4 regions of the Cellvibrio sp. QJXJ genome follow, and region 3 is predicted to be linked to each of the others. Evidence: predicted binding sites of a transcription regulator. Region 3 holds the regulator's gene; each other region holds the start of a gene.
What was found. The regulator sigma-54, encoded in region 3, starts transcription at its own class of promoters, with help from an activator protein. The targets are predictions, from matches to a motif close to TGGCACANNNNTTGCNNT.
Positions count from the first base shown of each region.

Region 1: a site for sigma-54 is predicted at 2,296-2,313, ahead of puuE (allantoinase PuuE). Genes of this name have one in related genera too.
Region 2: a site for sigma-54 is predicted at 2,912-2,929, ahead of fliD (flagellar filament capping protein FliD). Genes of this name have one in related genera too.
Region 4: a site for sigma-54 is predicted at 2,449-2,466, ahead of fliD (flagellar filament capping protein FliD). Genes of this name have one in related genera too.

Region 1 covers NZ_CP101662.1:2,759,975-2,764,523, forward strand. Annotated here, with positions in the region: gene NNX04_RS12095 (TonB-dependent siderophore receptor) at 1-274, opposite strand, end outside; gene NNX04_RS12100 (hypothetical protein) at 263-556, shown strand; gene NNX04_RS12105 (adenosine deaminase) at 553-2,052, opposite strand; gene puuE (allantoinase PuuE) at 2,367-3,311, shown strand; gene NNX04_RS12115 (ribonuclease T2 family protein) at 3,313-4,122, shown strand; gene NNX04_RS12120 (5'-nucleotidase, lipoprotein e(P4) family) at 4,145-4,549, shown strand, end outside.
Region 2 covers NZ_CP101662.1:964,086-968,634, reverse strand. Annotated here, with positions in the region: gene NNX04_RS04135 (flagellin N-terminal helical domain-containing protein) at 1-86, shown strand, start outside; gene NNX04_RS04130 (CHASE domain-containing protein) at 237-2,888, shown strand; gene fliD (flagellar filament capping protein FliD) at 3,039-4,549, shown strand, end outside.
Region 3 covers NZ_CP101662.1:2,023,813-2,028,361, reverse strand. Annotated here, with positions in the region: gene NNX04_RS08825 (HPr family phosphocarrier protein) at 1-81, opposite strand, end outside; gene rapZ (RNase adapter RapZ) at 85-954, opposite strand; gene ptsN (PTS IIA-like nitrogen regulatory protein PtsN) at 967-1,416, opposite strand; gene hpf (ribosome hibernation-promoting factor, HPF/YfiA family) at 1,493-1,783, opposite strand; gene NNX04_RS08805 (RNA polymerase factor sigma-54) at 1,888-3,540, opposite strand; gene lptB (LPS export ABC transporter ATP-binding protein) at 3,708-4,433, opposite strand; gene lptA (lipopolysaccharide transport periplasmic protein LptA) at 4,439-4,549, opposite strand, start outside.
Region 4 covers NZ_CP101662.1:1,348,140-1,352,688, forward strand. Annotated here, with positions in the region: gene NNX04_RS05750 (flagellar hook-length control protein FliK) at 1-389, opposite strand, end outside; gene NNX04_RS05755 (hypothetical protein) at 390-722, opposite strand; gene fliS (flagellar export chaperone FliS) at 700-1,101, opposite strand; gene fliD (flagellar filament capping protein FliD) at 1,101-2,426, opposite strand; gene flgN (flagellar export chaperone FlgN) at 2,737-3,195, opposite strand; gene flgM (flagellar biosynthesis anti-sigma factor FlgM) at 3,192-3,476, opposite strand; gene NNX04_RS05780 (flagellar FliJ family protein) at 3,633-4,055, opposite strand; gene fliI (flagellar protein export ATPase FliI) at 4,086-4,549, opposite strand, start outside.

The sequences.
Region 1 (4,549 bases), 740 kb from region 3:
TGATGCTGAAATTTTCCATCATATCCGCGCTCACCGAAGTGACGCCGCGCGGTGTTTCCAAAATCGTTTTACCAAAACCGAATACCGACTTAACCGGCTCGGTGGACATCACACCCATGGTGTCTTCTACCTGGCCTTCGGCGGTGTAGGTTTCCAACTCCACTACTTCATCTTTTTTAGCCTCTTGCGCCAACACAGCAGGAGCAGCCACAACGCAGCCAAGGCTGATCAGTAACGCGAGTTGTTTCGGTTTGAATCGTTTGTGCATGATCATGAGGGAACACTCCAAGGGTCTAATAATGATTGCCTGAAACACAAACCAGATTTAGCAAGCGCTGTGCCATTTCCTGTCCGATTGGTTACATTTTTGATTAAAATGATTTATATCCTTATTAATCAACTGGTTATGAATCATAAAAACCGGTTCACTTGCTCATTAATCGATGAATACCAATTTGAACAGCGAACCACAGGAAAAATAACGATCACTGATGAAGCAAAAACACGCGCCATGCACCAAGTAAAAAAGCCAACTTGGTGCACAGCAAAAATTTAACGCCAATCACATAACGCATAGCGTTTGCAGGTGAAGCCGTAGGAGACAGGAGCAGCCGCCGTTAAGCTGGCAATACCCTTGGAGCGGAATTGTTTTTCAAAACGGGCGGCGCGGGTGTTATAGGTGTTGAGCAGTTGTTGTTTGATATCCTCTTCCACAAAACTGTATTGCAATGAATTGCGACTGAGTAATAACAACTCCTCCCAGGACAAATTAAATTCCTTCACCGCCACAAAAAATTCGTCGGTAATATTGGAGTCCCACATGCCGCGATCATCGGTGGAAAGCGCAACCGGAATGCCCAAGCGCAAATATTCGGGGAAAGGATGTTGTGAATAATCGCTCACGTATTCGAGCAATAAATTGGAAATTAAATTAATTTCGATCAGGTAGGGGCCGTGGCGCATTTCGCGCAACAAATCTTTGTCGGTAATTAAATTCACACCGTGACCAATACGATCAGCGCCGAGCATCAGCGTATCGCGAATATGGTAGTTGGGTTCGTCCACCTCACCAGCGTGTACCGACAAACGCACATTGTTGTATTTGTGGCGCAGCTCGCGCAGGGTTTGGGTAAAACGCAGCGGGTAGCCTTTGTCATTGTCCTCACGCCCCACCATGTTCACCGCCACATACAAATCACGGTGCCGCGACACTATGTCGTAAGAGGCGCGCAACTGGTCTTCTGCACTCGGTACAAAGCGCAAAATGGAATCCTGAAAACGCACGGTAACACCGGTTTTTTTCGCATCGGCCTGGGCTAAACGCTGACGAAATATAGCCACGGCTTCATCTTCGGTGAAGGCCGTGCCATCCGGTTTAAAATAACCACCCGCCTCTACCATCGCCTCCAAATAAATTAAACCTTCGCTGCCAAAGGCTTGCATATTTTTATACAGCACTTCCGCGATTAAATAGGGGCTGTGTAACAACTGATCCAATCGCTGCCAATGGGTTTGAAAAAATTCATCGCGCCCTTCGTGTTCGTGATTGAGCATTACACTTTGCATCCAGGCAGCTTTTTCTTTTTCGTCCAGCTCTTCCAGGCGTTTGTATTCCGCTTTTTCACACTCCGGCAATTGCTGGTAAGACGCCTCGGTTAAATTATTAAACAACATTAAATAAGGGCGACGCACAAATTCATTGTTGCCAAAATCGCGGCAATTATTGATGCGCACTTTGGTATAAAAACGATAACCGTGTACTTTTTGCGACAGCGCCAGGTCGTACCACCAATCCGACAATACCGCGCCGCTAATATGATTGTGCAGGTCGCCACCTTTGGGCATGGCATATAAAAAACGGTATAACTCTTTATCCGTTGCCGTGGATTTAAATTGTTCAAACCAGTGATCTTTGGTAATCACCCGGTCACTGGCGGGGCTACTGACCAGCGCATGGGCATTCAGGCTAGTCAGCCCGGCAAGTGCAATAAGCGCAGCAAACGCAAGGTCGCGGCCTGCACCACAAAGGCTATTCATAGGAAGCAATTGCATAAGCGAGTTCTCTAACAGTTCGGGGGGTTGATATAAAGAAAGGAAGCCATCCCCCTGCCCAATGCAATTGTGATACCAGCCAGCGGCATTTGGCGCCAGCACAAGACAGCCCTGTCATTCCCCCCGCAAATAACCTGTCCGATTGGACAGGTTATGCTTTTATCTGGTGCATGCCATTGCGGATTTGCCCAGTAATATTGCGGCCTGCACCGGAATCACAGCGTAAAACCTAAGGCTGGACGATGGCACAGAATTTGATACAGCCGCTCAAGACCCAACTGTGAAATGCATCATTCAACCTGTGGAATTTTGTTATGCCCAACACCACTGACACCCGCCCCTACCCGCGCGACCTGCTTGGTTATGGTCGCAACCCACCACCCGCCAACTGGCCGGGCGGTGCGCGTATTGCGGTGCAATTTGTGCTGAATTACGAAGAGGGAGCGGAGAATTGTGTGCTGCACGGCGATGCCGCATCGGAAACTTTTTTGTCCGAAATTATTAGCGCGCGCGCCTTTGAAGCGCGTCATATGAGTATGGAGTCACTGTATGAATACGGCAGTCGCGCGGGGTTTTGGCGACTGCACCGTTTGTTTAATAAATATCAATTACCGGTGACAGTGTACGGCGTGGCCATGGCACTGGAACGCAACCCCGATGTGGTAGAAGCCATGCTCGAATCCAATTGGGAAATTGCCAGCCACGGTTACCGTTGGATTGATCATCAATTTATGCCAGAGGAAATTGAACGCGAACATATTCGCACCGCGATTGACATCCACACCCGCGTCACCGGTTCGCGCCCTCTCGGTTGGTATACCGGGCGCGACAGCCCCAACACGCGAAAATTGGTCATTGAACAAGGCGGATTTTTATATGATTCGGATTCCTACGCCGATGACCTGCCCTATTGGACGCAGGAATATGCGCAGATCAATAACGGCAAGCCGCATTTAATTATTCCCTACACCCTGGACAGCAACGATATGCGCTTCGCGGCGGCGCAGGGTTTTAATTGCGGCGAGCAATTTTTTACTTACCTCAAAGACAGTTTTGATGCGCTCTATGCCGAGGGTGAATTTGCCCCCAAGATGTTAAATATTGGTTTGCACTGCCGCATTATTGGCCGGCCCGGGCGCATTCAAGCGCTGGAAAAATTTATCCAGTATGTGTTGCAACACAACGATGTATGGGTCTGTCGGCGCGATGCAATTGCACGCCACTGGCACGAACATCACTACCCGGCAGGAGCTGCATAATATGGCGCCGCGCCCGCAGCTCTCTCACAACGACAACGACAACCACAACCACAACCACAACCACAACCACAACCACCATTATTTTTCACGTTTTTTATTATTGATCTGTTTGCTGCTGATCTTTATCGGCCTGCTCAGCATTAGCCAAACCTTGCAGGCGCAAAGCTGTAAATTACCGGATCGCGCCGCCACCGATTACGACTTTGACATGGCGACCGATAGCTTCGGCCCCAACCCCGACGCCAGCACTGACTATTACAAAATGGCGGTGAACTGGTCAGAGGATTACTGCAAGCGTATTAACATTAATCTCGCTACCGAAACCGATCCCAGCAAATTGGAAAAAATACAGCGGGATAATGAGTTCCAATGTTTTTCCACGCAGAAATTTGGCTGGGTATTACACGGGGTATGGGCTTCCTCCTGCGCGGGAAAAAGCCTGGGGCGCTGTACGGATTTAAAAGAAATAAAAAAACACCCGCGCTTTTGTGCTGGCGATTTACCAGCACTGCCCTACGCCGACATTGAACCCTATTTATGTATGTCGCCGAGCGCTGCACTGCTACAAGCGGAGTGGGAAAAACACGGCGCCTGCGATTTCAACTCTGCCACCGCTTATTTTGAAAAATCCCAACAACTGTTCACCGCATTGCGCTACCCACCACGCAACATGAGCCACAAGCAACTCGATCGCTGGATGAAACAAAATAACCCGCCGCTTGCCAACAAACGCCTGTTGTATCGCGGCAGTGAAATGTATATCTGCTACAACACAAACTTTGAATTAATCAGCTGCCCACGGCGCAATTGAACAACCAGATCACGAGACTTTTATGTTTACTAACTCATTAAAAACTTTGTTTAAAACCAGCTTATTAACCAGTGCGTGTTGTTTGAGCGCATGCAGTTCCATGGAACCCGGTAATAGTGCCCAGGCGCAACCCACTTATGAACGATTAAACGCGGTGCTGTGGATGCAAACCTCCGCTGAATATTATGCGCTCACCCAAAGTGCTTACACCCAAGCCACTAGCATGGTAGACAAAGCCTTGGCAGACAAACACTGGAGCGCCGCGCAAGAACAAAGCGGTGACTACAGCAAATTGCCACCCGCGATTATTTTGGATATTGATGAAACTGTATTGGACAACCTACCGTTTCAAGCACAACTCATTAAAGACAACGCCCCTTTCACCCAAGAAGCATGGGACAAATGGACCAAACTTGCTGCCGCTGAA
Region 2 (4,549 bases), 1.1 Mb from region 3:
GTGCTCAGGTATTGCAGCAGGCGGCCACGGCGATGTTGGCTCAGTCCAACGCGCGACCAGAACAGGTGTTATCACTGCTCAGATAATAATTTTTCTGGTGGTTTTTCTGCCCGTATAACAAAAACCGCAGCTTGCTGCGGTTTTTGTATTTCTACAGGGCGTAAATAGCCTGAATAAACCGATCAAAGGCAAATAATCAGCTAGCATTAACGCAGGTATCCTTTCGGTTTTTAAACATGGCTTTATCTTCTCCTCATAAGCTTGCCTCTCTGATTTTGCGTATCGTTTTACTGACGCTGGTGTATTTGGCCAGCGGTTGGCTTTCATTGTTGCTGGCTATCCCCCCGGGTTTTGTGAGTGGCATATTTTTGCCCTTGGGGATCTCTTTGGCGGCTTTGCTTATTTGGGGGAATCCGCTGGTTATTGGTGTGCTACTTGGTTCGACCTTGCTGAATATTGGTGTCGCTCTGGCAGATGGACAAACCCTAACCAGTGGGGTTGTTGGGGTTGGTTTTTTTATCGCGTGTGGCAGCAGTATCGCTTGTTTGGTCGGGGCCTGGCTTATTCGTCGTTTTGTTGGTTTTCCTAATTATTTAACAGACGAACGGGATATTTTTTTAGTGTTTATCCTTGGCGGGCCAGTAGCGGCCGCCATTAGCGCGAGTATCGGTACGCTGGTTCTGTTTGCTTATGACATTATTTCGATAAATCAAATTATTTTTAGTTGGGGAACTTGGTGGATTGGTGATGCTATAGGGGTGCTTATTGCGGTGCCCTTGATGTGTGTATTTTTTGCTGAGCCCCGCTATTTTTGGCGAAATCGGCGCGCCACTGTGGGTATCCCGTTGGTTGTTAGTAGCTTGGTTGTGGTGATAATTTTTATCACTGCCAGTAACAACGAACAAAAAAAAATGGAGGTGCAATTTCGGCAGGAGGCGAGTTTGATTGCTGCTGCCGTAGAAACCACACTGGGTTCGGTGGAGCAGATCCTCGCGACCTTGGGGGGGTTATTTATTGCGTCACAAGATGTTACTCGCGAAGAGTTTATCGCTTATGTGGATCAGGTTATTTTAAAAAAGCACGGTGTATCGGGCTTTTCCTGGAATCGTTTGCTTGCACACGATGAACGCAGTGAGTTTGAATCCAATATGCGCGGGCAGGGCTTTGATAATTTTGTCATTCGTGAAGCAACTTCTGATGGCAGTTTTACTACCGCACCGGAGCGTGATAGCTACGTTGTTATCACTTACATAGAACCATGGGAGCAGGGGCGGGTTATTCACGGTGTGAATGTTGCGGCAGACCCTGAGCGCTTTGACGCAATTGAGCGCGCCGCGAAGACCGGCGAGTTGGCTATGACCAAGCCTTTGCAGCTGTTGCAGGACAAAACCTATTCGCCGGCGATAATTGCGTTCTATCCGGTGTTCAGTTTGGCTTATTTGAAACCCGAAGTAGCTGCAAATAAACCGATGCTTATGGGGTATGCGACGGCCATTGTGCGCGCTAACGATTTAATTGCCGCTACTTTATTGCCCTTTGCGTCGGCGAATTACAACCTGATTATTACTGACATCACCCAAGCGACAGACCCTTTACGGTTTTACACCAAGGGGCAGGTGGCCACACCTGCCTATGCTGATAATTTAATCCTTGAGGATGAAGTCACATTAGGTGGGCGGCGCCTGCAGATTCGTATCGCACCTACACAGTTTTTTTTGACGAGCAAGCAGGGTTTGGAGTCGTGGTTTGTATTGGTGGGTGGTTTGCTGTTCTGCAGTTTATTGGGTGGTTTTTTGTTGCTGATATCAGGGCGTACCCAACATATTCATAATCTCGTTGAGCAGCGCACGCAAGAACTCGCCGCTATTTTGGAAAGTGCCGCTGAGGCAATTTTAGTAGTGGACAGCAGTGGTGTAATTGAAAAGGCCAATCCGGCTGCTGCGATACTGTTTAACTATTCGTTAGAAAACCTTGAGCAATTACAGATTGCAGATTTAATCCCCTCTCTGTCTGATTTGTCGGGTGCTGCGCTTTTTTCTTCAGTTGTGGAAGGCGAAAAAGAGCGCGTTGCGCGGCGCAGTGACGGAGTGAGTCTGAATGTTGAACTCAGTATTAGCCCGGTGGATATTAAAGAGCGATTATTTTTTACTTTTATCATTCACGATGTCACCGAGCGTAAAAAGGTTGAACAACTTAAAGCAGAATTTATCTCCACCGTCAGCCATGAATTGCGCACTCCATTAACGTCTATCAAAGGTGCATTGAGCGTGGCGCTGAATGGTGGTGTTGGTGTTTTGGATGAAAAGCTGGCACAGCTCTTGTCTATTGCGGCAACCAATGCGGATCGCCTGTCGCGTTTGGTTAATGACATTCTGGATATCGATAAACTGGAATTTGGTAGTGCCAATTTAACCATTGATGTGCATGAGGTGTATCCACTCTTAAAGCAGGCTGTGGAGCAACATCTTGCTTATGCGGAGCGTTACGCTGTGCATTTACAGCTCGACCTGCCCGATGAATCCTTAATAGGGCTCAAAGCAAAATTAGATGGTGATCGTTTTTTGCAGGTCATGTCCAACCTGATTTCCAATGCGATCAAATTTTCTTATCAGCATAATCCTGTGCAGATCCGCATGACCAAAGAAGCGCATCGCATTCACATTGAGGTAATTGATAAGGGGCAGGGAATACCTGCGTCTTTCCATCAGCGTGTATTTACCCGTTTTGCCCAGGTGGATTCATCGGATACCCGTAAGCGGGATGGCTCAGGCCTGGGGTTGAGTATTACCAAGGCGTTGGTTGATCGTATGGGTGGTACAATTGACTATGTGTCCGAGGTAGGAAAAGGCACTACTTTTTATATCACTTTGCCCATTTATAACGATTGATTTAATGGGCCTATTGTTCGTGCTGGCCTGTTTTATGCTTTGTTATTAAAAATCAGGTTTTTTGAGAAATAGCGGCAAAACCGGCTAAAGTTTACCCATTCGTTGCCGCTAGCCTATGCGAAGCGGTAATTTTTTGGTGTGGAGGTATCTATGGTGACCAGTACATCCAGTACGACAAACAACAACGGATCAATAGGTTCTAGCATTGTCAGTGCGTTAGGGTCTGGCTCTGGTATCGATAGTAATAAGCTCGCTGACCAGCTTACCGAAGCGAACAAGATGGTTCAGGCGCAGCGCTTGACCAGTCAAAAGACACTTCTGCAAACACAAATTTCAGATTATGGCCTGTTGCGCAGCTCGCTTGCGAAGCTGGAAACCGCTGCCGCCGCGCTTGGTAGCGCCGATACATTTAATGCCAAAGCCCTGTCCGTTCCAGATACCAGTTTGATTGGCATTACCAAGCTGGATTCAAAGGCTGTGGCGGGTAGCTATCAGTTAAAAGTCGAGCAAGTTGCTCAGGCTCAATCCCTCAGCTCTGCCAGTTTTGCGGCTATGACGAGTCCGGTTGGCAAAGGCACTTTGACCATTCGTTTGGGGGATTGGAATGCAGGAAACACCGCATTCACCGTGGATTCCACCAAAACCGGTGGAACCATCACCATTGATGATTCCAATAACTCGCTGACTGGTCTGCGTGATGCGATCAACGCTGCCGATATTGGTGTATCGGCAAGTATTGTTAGTGATGGCGGTTCTTACAGGCTGTTGATGACTGCCAGTACTGGTGCTAAAAACGAAATCGAAGTTGTTGCAACAGAAGATCCGGCTGCCGTTGGGCTTGCCGCATTTAACTTTAACGAGACCACTAAAAACCTGACTCAGCAACAAGAGGGGCTGGATGCACAAATTCGTGTAAATGGGTTATTGGTAAGCCGCGAATCCAACCAGGTGAAAGATGTCATCGATGGTTTGGAGTTTGATTTGTTCACCAGCTCAGCCACTGAAACCATTAGTTTGGTCATCTCTGAAGACAAATCGGTCGCCGAACAAACCATCCGTGATTTTGTTCAGGCATACAATACCTTCAAGGCTGAAGTTGATGTACTTGTCGGTTTTGATGCTGAATTGGATGATTTTGGCAGTTTAAAAAGTGATCCTCTCGCTAAAAATTTGATGCAAAGTATCCGCAATGTATTAACGAATGCGGTTCCTGGAATCGGTGAGGGGTTCAGTACACTGTCAAATTTAGGTATTCGTACCGAACTGGATGGCACTCTCAAAATATATGAAGACGACAGCACCGGGTTCCGCGCGGCCATAGACGATAACTTTGAGTTTGTGCGCGACTTATTTGTGCCTAAAGCTTCTTCGTCGGTTTCAAATATCGATGTCACTAAATTCTCGGCAAGAAGCCAGCCGGGTTCTTATGAGGTAGTGATTACCCAACAACCATCAAAGGGTACCTTAACTACAACTGATCCCGTTGATCTGGTTGGCATTGGTAGCGGCACTAAAGACTACAGTTTTACTTTTCAATTAAATGGTATTACGTCCAACGCCATTAGTTTGCCGGCGGGTAAGCAATATGGATCGGGCGCTGAATTGGCGGCTGATTTACAAAGTTTGATTAACCTTGACGCTAACGTTAAAGCGGCCAATGC
Region 3 (4,549 bases):
GTTGGCTAAGGTGGCAAGTTTCGCGGCAGCGCGCGCATGCAGTCCGCGTTTATTAATGATGTCGAGAGTTTCAATTGCCATGATTTAATGTTTTTTGTGTTTATTGATATCGCGATGTCGAACCTGAACATCACTAAAACTCTGGTCAAAATAGCGTTGTAGCTTTTCTGCCAGGTAAACAGACCTGTGCTGGCCACCCGTACATCCCACCGCAATGGTGATGTAACTACGATTGTTCGCCTGATAGCGCGGCAGCCAGCGTGCCAAATAGTGCTCGATATCGTCGTACATCTCTTTGACGGTAATCTGTTCTTCCAAAAATTCGATTACATCCTGATCTTTGCCGGTAAGCGGGCGCAGGTTAGGTTTCCAGTGGGGGTTGGGAAGGCAACGTGCGTCAAATACCAGATCGGCGTTTACCGGAATACCATGTTTGAAGCCAAAGGATTCAAACAAAATTGCCATCGTCGATTCGCTGCGGCCTACAACACGTTCTTTTACCAAGTCGCGCAATTCGTGCAAATTTAAATGACTGGTATCTATGACCTGATCGGCACAATCGCGAATAGGCTCAAGCAGCTGCTGCTCTGCGGCGATGGATTCCTCAAGGCTGGTGTGTTTATCCGACAGCGGATGCTTGCGCCTGGTTTCGCTAAAACGTTGGATAAGTACGGCGGGTTGAGAATCCAGAAACAGGGTTTGAAATGGCAGGTGCGCTTCTTTCAGCGTACTTATCATCTGCGGGAATATATTCAGATCCTGCCAGGCGTTGCGCACATCAATGCCGATTGCAAAACGCTGTTGGTCATCTTTATGAATTTGTATTTGTGCAACCAGCGCGGGTAGCAGGCTGACTGGTAGATTGTCGATGCAGTTAAAGCCCACATCTTCAAGGACATGCAGGGCGGTACTTTTTCCTGAGCCTGAAAGCCCGCTTACAATCACGAGGTGCATGGTATTGACCTGCTAAGGCGCTATAGCGACCTGATAAAGTGCGGCATCGCTATCGGCAGCACGCAAACGCTGGCGATAGTCAGCATTATTCAGCGCCCCAGCCAGAGCGGCCAGTGTTTGTAGGTGCTCATCATGAGCATCTTCGGGCACTAACATGGCGAAGAGAATGTCCACAGGCTGGGAATCTATGGCATCAAAGTCAATCGGGTCAGCCAATGTCAGGAGTGCACCGATCGTGCCGCTGCAGTTTTCAACCCTGCAATGCGGAATGGCAATGCCGTGTCCTATACCGGTTGAGCCAAGTCGCTCGCGACCAATCAAACGGCGAAATAACTCATCGGCATCAATGCCAGGAACATCCTGTGCGATGGCGTTGGCCAGTAGTTCCAGAGCACGTTTTTTGCTGCCGCCTTCAACGGCACACAAGGTTCGGCCGGGGCTAATAAGATTTTGAATTTGCATGGTAGGAGGTGATTACCAGGAATCTCTCAATTGTTGAGGCAGTGAGCGGAGATGATCTCGCTGCCTCCAGGGTGGGTTAGCGATGACTGCGCATCTTTTCTTTGTGCTTAATTAATTGGCGATCCAGCTTATCGGCCAATGAATCAATTGCTGCGTACAGATCTTCGTGAGTGGCATCCGCAAACAAATCTTTGCCGCTGACATGGATGGTTGCTTCTGCTTTTTGAATCAACTTGTCGACGGAGAGGATGACGTGAGTACTGGTAATGCGATCGTGGTGGTGGCTCAGGCGCTCAATTTTGCTGCTGACATAGTCTTTCAGCGAATCGGTAACTTCCAAATGATGACCACTGATGTTTATTTGCATAGATACTTCCTCTCGATAGAAACAAAATGGTTGTGATCAGCACAACCTAACAGCTCGTCCGTGATTTTCTTCCGAATTTCGTATTTATAACCGGTTAATGATAATTAAATGGTTTTGCGCTCATTAGAGGGTGGAATATTCAGCGACTCGCGATATTTTGCAATGGTACGACGCGCTACCTGAATTCCCTGTTCCGCGAGCAGGTCGGTGATTTTGCTGTCGCTCAACGGTTTTTTGGGGTTTTCCGCACTCACCAACTTTTTAATAATTGCGCGAATCGCTGTTGAAGAGCACTCGCCGCCGCTATCGGTACTAACATGGCTGGAGAAAAAGTATTTCAGTTCGAAGATACCCTGCGGTGTGTGCATATATTTCTGGGTGGTTACCCGCGAAATAGTGGATTCATGCATCTCAACAATTTCAGCAATATCGTGCAGCACCAGCGGCTTCATAGCCTCGGGGCCGTAATCGAGAAACCCGCGTTGTTTTTCCACAATACAACTGGCTACTTTAAGCAGAGTCTCATTGCGGCTCTGTAAACTTTTCAGGAACCAGCGGGCTTCTTGCAAATTATCCTTGAGAAATGTGTTGTCGCTGCTCGAGTCCGCGCGCTTTACCATGGAGGCATAATTGGAATTGATACGCAGGCGCGGTGCAATTTCCGGGTTTAATTCAACAATCCAGCGGCCATCGCGCTTTTCAACGAACACATCCGGTACTACATATTCCGTGTCACCACTGGCAATAATATCGCCTGGGCGAGGGTTTAGGCTTTGGATCAGGGTGATGGCCTGGCTCAACTCGGCCTCTTTCAGTTTGGTGCGGCGCATTAACTGACGGTAGTCGCGACTACCCAATATAGGCAAGTAAAGTTTGGCGATTAATTTTGCCGAATCCAAAAAGGGTGTTTTGGGGTCAAACTGTTGTAACTGCACCAATAAACATTCAGATAAGTTTTGGCTGCACACACCGCAGGGATCAAACTGCTGCAGCCGGTGTTGAACTGCAACAACTTCATCCAGTTCCAGCTCTTCAAAATCGCCACGCATTCCTTCGAATATTTCTTCGATGGTAATAGACAGCATGCCGCTGGGTTCAACCGCGTCGATAATTGCCATCGCTAACACCCGGTCGCGATCTGACATGGGCGTTAAATTGAGTTGCCACATCAAATGATCATAGAGTGAGTCGGTAACGGCGCGACGACTTTCAAAATCATTGTCTTCATTGTCGTAGTTGCTGGAGCTGCCGGTTGATGAGGTTTGGTAAACATCGTCCCAGCTGGTATCTACCGGTAAATCGCTGGGAATCGAGTCGCTCCAGTCACCGCTGTCGGCGCTGAAACTATCGCCTTCACCATAGACATCGCTATCACCAAAGGATTCCCCATCGCTAAAGCTTTCGCCCTCGCCAAAACTTTCAGATTCGCCGTAGCCTGGTTCGTTGAAGTTATCAGCGGTTGATGACGAGAAATTGTCGCTGGCACTGAAGTCGGCGCTATTGTCGGTGCCGGATTCTGCAGCAATTTCCTGCTGGCGGGTGTAATCAATCTTATCGTCCGCGCTGCCTTCGTAATCGCTGCTGGTAGTTGCTGAGTCAAAACCTTCCTCAACTTCCAGCATGGGATTGGATTCGAGCGCTTCCTGGATTTCCTGTTGAAGATCCAGCGTGGAGAGCTGCAAAAGACGTATCGCCTGTTGCAGTTGGGGAGTCATTGTCAGCTGTTGGCCGAGTTTAAGCTGGAGAGATTGTTTCATTGTTGTAGCAACAAACCCTTATTTAACGCGGGATGGAAAACATCTGTTAGGTGGAGTTTAGTCAGGGTTTGCGCTTCAAGCAACATACTTAAGCAAGCTTTATGCCTAGTAGCCAAATAATATTACTTGTCAAGTTGTTTGTCGGGTAGTTAAAGAGTTTGTTGAACTTACAGGCGAAAGTGTTCGCCCAGATAGACTTCGCGGACTTTGCTGTTACTCAACACTGTATCGGCATCACCTTCGGCAATAATGTGCCCTTCGCTTACGATATAGGCAGTCTCGCAGATGTCCAAGGTCTCGCGTACATTGTGGTCGGTAATAAGAACGCCAATCCCGCGATCTTTGAGGTGACGGACTATTTCTTTGATGTCGTTAACCGAAATCGGGTCAACACCCGCAAAGGGTTCATCGAGCAGGATAAATTTAGGGTCTGTCGCCAGTGCGCGGGCGATTTCTACCCGGCGCCGCTCACCACCTGAGAGTGCCATGCCAAGGCTGTCGCGAATATGGGTGATGTGAAATTCGTTTAGCAGTGCTTCCAGTTTTTCTGCGCGTGCTTCCCGATTCAGGTCTTTGCGAGTCTCAAGGATCGCCATAATGTTATCGGCGACGGTAAGTTTGCGGAAAATGGATGCTTCTTGTGGCAAATAACCAATACCGGCACGTGCGCGTCCATGAATTGGCAGTTGGGTGATATCGCGATCATCAATTAATACGCTGCCATTATCTGCCGGTACTAAACCGGCGATCATATAAAAGCAGGTGGTTTTTCCGGCGCCATTAGGGCCCAGGAGCCCAACAATATGGCCGCTCTCTACTGTGATAGAGACATCGATAACCACTTTACGTTTTTTGTAGCTCTTGGCGAGGTGTCGCGCGTGCAAACTAGGCATAGGAATCAGTTGCTATTGGCTGTGGATGAGGGGGCCTGCAGGTCTTCTGGTTTCGCGGATTTAGGGGGAATGACTATCTCTATTCGTTGTCCTTCGCCAGTGTTGTTGCCTTCTGC
Region 4 (4,549 bases), 680 kb from region 3:
GCCTGGGGTAGAACTTCCGCTGGCGCCAATGGCAGTGGTACCAGAGCCGGTGAATTAGTTGCTGCAACGGTGGCCTGGGTATCCCCCAGAGGGCTTGGCATAGCGCGCACCTGCAGTTGTACTTGCTGCTGTTCAAGCGCCTGTTGTAACCACTGCTCCGCATCTATTTCCAACGCAGCTTGTGGGTCGCCAGTGGCTGCCACCACGGTGGCGTCCGGCAATGATTCGGCGCCCTCTTCAGCACTGCCGCCAGCCAATAGCGCGGCAAACACCGGGTTGTCACCCGTAAGTTGGCGCGAGTCAGCAGTAATTGCGCTGGTATCCGACGCCATGAGTGGCGCGTCGCTAACAGCTGCAGCGGCGGTAGAAGAACTCAGTGATGACAACATTTATCTCTCACCTTGCAACAAATCGGTACGCAAGTAGGCCGAGCGGCCCTCGGCATAATCCATATGGTTTATCAGCAGCTGGCGCAGCTGCTCGCAGGCATTGGCGTAGGCAGGCAATACCCGCGCATACAACTCGTGCAATTGCGTTTTAAGTTTTTGCAATTCAGGACTGGGCGATTCAACCGTCGCCAACTCCGCCAGACAGCGGCGAACCTGCAAATCAACCTGCCCCACACGCTCCCAGTCCTTGGCGCGTAGGGCTTCCGTTAGCTGTTCACCCAAGGTAATCAATTGCAGTTGCTGGTAGCGATCAGCGGCGTTGGGCATTGACACCGTCCCAGCCTTCGCGGATTACCCCGAGCAGATGAACCACCTCCTCCAACCCTTCCAGCGACAGGCTCACGCTGACATCGGACAGGCGATAAATGCAGTAGTCGTACAAGCGCGATAGCCCCTGCACCACTTCGCCGCCATTGTCGTAATCCAGCGCGCTGTTCAGACCGTTGAGGATATTCAGGCACTTCTCCAGCGAGCGCCCTTTCTCCTGATAGCGTTTGGCTTCAATGTGGCCGCGCGTGCGCGCCAACTCATCCAGCAGCCCATCAAACAACACCAGTACCAGCTCATAAGGCGATGCGGTGGCGGCTTTCGCTTCCAAATCCACAGAGCGATAACTGTCGTAACTTTCATTGGCGAGATAGGGATTGTTCATCAAAACATACCGAAGGTTTGTTCCATGGCCGACATCGTCTGCATCATGCTGGTGTACTGCTTCAGATAGCGGGCATAGTAGTTGTCGTATTGTTTTTGGATGCCATCGAACTGGTCATCCACCCGGCTGAGCATGGAGTTCAAACTCTCCTTGCGCGCCTTCATCAGGTTGTTGGTACCACTGGTGTAAACCGCGAGATTTTTGTCGATGCTATCGAGCAAGGCATCTTTGCTGTTAAACAGTTTGTCCAGCCCTTCCGGGTTGGCAGCAATCGCTTTTTCAAAGCGCGCGGCATCAATGGTCAAATTGCCGCTACGGTCGGCGGAGATGCCAAAGTCGATCAAACTAGAGCCGCCAAAGCTGGTGCGCAGCAGCTTGTTCAAGGTGGACTCCACCGAGCGGATACTGGAGTCGCCCGCCAATACACCGCGCTCACTGGATTCACCGCCGCTTGCGGTCAGTGAATCAAACGAGCCCAGCAGCGTATTGATGGCAGTAATAAAACTCTGCACATTGTCTTTGGTGGCTTTGTCATCGCGCCCCACCGTAACCGACAGCGGCTGCTCACCCGTGTTATGAGCCTTGGTAAAGTTCAGGCTTACACCATCGATAATGTTGTCGAAATTGTTGGTGGCATTGGTCAGCAACATGCCCGTTTCACCACCGAGCAAAACTTCTGCATCTTTGGCCGCACTCAGTTCGCGTCGGCTGGTCAGCGCCGCATCAAACGCGCCGCCACTGGTGCCCGAGGTAGACACACTAATCGCATTAGTCACACCGGTTTTTTCACTGGCGAGCACCAACGAAACCGTACCGTTACTGCGCACCAGGGTCGCTTTTACGCCGCTGTTGTCGGTCGCGCCATTAATTGCCGCCGCCACTTCCGCGAGGGAGTTACTGCCGTTGCCATCGCCGTCGATGCTGCTCAGGTCGATATTGAAACTGCTGCTGCCCTGACCGATGGTCAAGGTGCCACTGGTATCCACATCGGTATCGCTCAACCCCTCAATCGACACCTGATGGGCGCTGGCAAGCTGCTTCACAAAAAACTGGTAATTCCCGGCAATCGCCGCAGTGCCGACGGTTGCGCTGGCATAACCTTCACTGCTGAAAGTTGCGCTATTGGTCAGCACACTTTTGTTGGTGCCCTTTAAACTTTTGATACTGGAACTGAAGGTTTTCAGCGCCGTTTCCAGCGAGGTAATCGCCGTTAACTTCGCTTTGTAATTCGCCTCATTGCGATTCGCTTTCGTCAGCGCGGACTGCACCTCGTAATTCGCCAACTGGGTCGCCATGCTTTTAACGTAATCTGAATCTATCGCCATTGCAGTTCTCCTCGCGTGGGTTTCAGCAATATCAATGCCAATACATAACCTATTGTTTTATATAGGATTAATGAAAAAACATGCAGAAAAATTACTTCCGCTTAGGCCACAGGGAAGCGCAGGAGGAAAACCCGTTTCCGCATTCACTCACACAGAGCCCAATGCTTTACACAGGCGACAAAAAAACTGCAGGGCTTAAATAAACACGTAGGAATAAACAGGCAGGAATAAATACACAAGAACAGACAAAACGCAGATAAAAAAATGCCCGCTGCGCAAATGCACAGCGGGCGAAGATGATTACGGGAGATCAATAATACTGCGGCGAATAAACCTGCTCCGCCTGCTGCCCGCCTAAAATCTGCTGGATGATTTCATTGTGCATGGCGAGTAATTTTCCGTTGCGTTCGTTGAGCGCTTTGGTCTCGCGGACAAAACCTTCCAATTGCGACCAGCGCGCTAACAGCTGCGCCGAATCAGGCAAGGTGCACAATAAATTGATTATGCCCTGGTTGCCTGCCGCCGCAGGAATAGCAAAGGCAGCCAATATTTTCCGGCGACGCGTGGCGCGGGTGGAAATAAAGTCAATGAGTACAAGAATCTGTTGGTTGAGCAGCTCAATTTGCTCGCAGTTGCGCAGCAATAGCTGTTCGTACAGGCTTTGCATTAAACCCTGCAAACACTGGTAGTCAGTGCAATCCTGTTCTATATCGCGCGCCGCCACCTGGACTAATTGCTGGGCGCGACTGATGTGTCCGCTGCCAGTCATAGATCGCTGCTGCGGTGATACGCCAGAATGCTGTGGGCGAGCACTTTTACATCGCTGCTTAACTCGCCGCGGGCCAATGCTTGTTTGATGGCGGTGACTTGGTCCATATCGATTTCCGGCAGTGCGCGCATGGCTTCCTGCAACTCTTCCAGGCGCGGTTCGGCCGTGCTGCTCTGCGCCGATGCCGCCGCTTTTGCCTGAGCTACAGCGTCGGTTTTGCCACTGGCTGAGGCCTCAGTGGGGGCACTGTAGCCAGATTTAATGTGCCTGCTGATTTCCATGATGAGATCCTGAAATAAGAGTGTTGCTATCAATTGTTGCGCTTCATTAGCGTCGTTACCAACACTAAGCGACCAATTTTGGCGATCACTTAAATCGCATTGCAAAAAATTTTAATGCGCCGGTTTACCGTCAGTCACAAACACTCCCCCTGCCGGTTAACCCTGCGCGCGCCACCAGGATTGTGCGGCAAGACCGTCCTGTATTTTTTGCTCCTGCTGATTGAGCTGCACTTGCCACTGCGCCATCTTGGCGTCGATCACATGGGCGACGATTTTCTCGCTGCGCATGGCCGCCATTAATTCCACCTGGATACGCGCCAGGTTTTCTTCCGCCAGCGTCAACTCGCGCTGTTGCAGCTCCACCATTTTGTGCAGAGTGGCTTTGTATTGCTGCTGGTTATTGCGCTGTAGCGGCGTAGTCATGGGCACGGTAAAACTGCACAGCCGGTTAAGGCCGGTAATATTGTTGCGATAGCGCTGGCAGAGGTTTTGTTGATATGTCACCCGCCCCAGCATTTGCTGCACCTTGGTGCCGCGCAAGCTCGCCAAACGGGATAAAACGGCTAATTGCTCTTTCATGGCTGCTGCTGACCTTAATGAACCCTGCCATTAACGAATAATAGTTTTGAGCCCGACAAGGCTCTGTTCCAGATCGGCGCCCGCGCCCACTTCCTGCCGCAAAAAGCGCTCAATGGCGGGCGCTAACTGCACCGACTGATCGGTTTTGAGATCCATACCCGGTGTGTAACCGCCCAGTGGGATCAGTTCTTTGATTTTTTCGTAGGTGCTGTAAAACTCTTTTAACTGCCGCGCTGCGCCCTGATGTGCCGGTTCCGTCACTTGGGTCATACAGCGGCTGACCGAGGCGGAAATATCAATCGCCGGGTAGTGCCCCACATCGGCCAAGCGTCGCGACAACACTATGTGACCGTCCAGAATGGCGCGGGCGCAATCCACAATCGGGTCTTGCTGGTCATCACCTTCGGCTAATACGGTGTAGAGCGCGCTCAAACTACCGCGCTCGCTTTCGCCATTACCGGCGCTTTCCACCAGCTCCGGCAACATGCCAAATA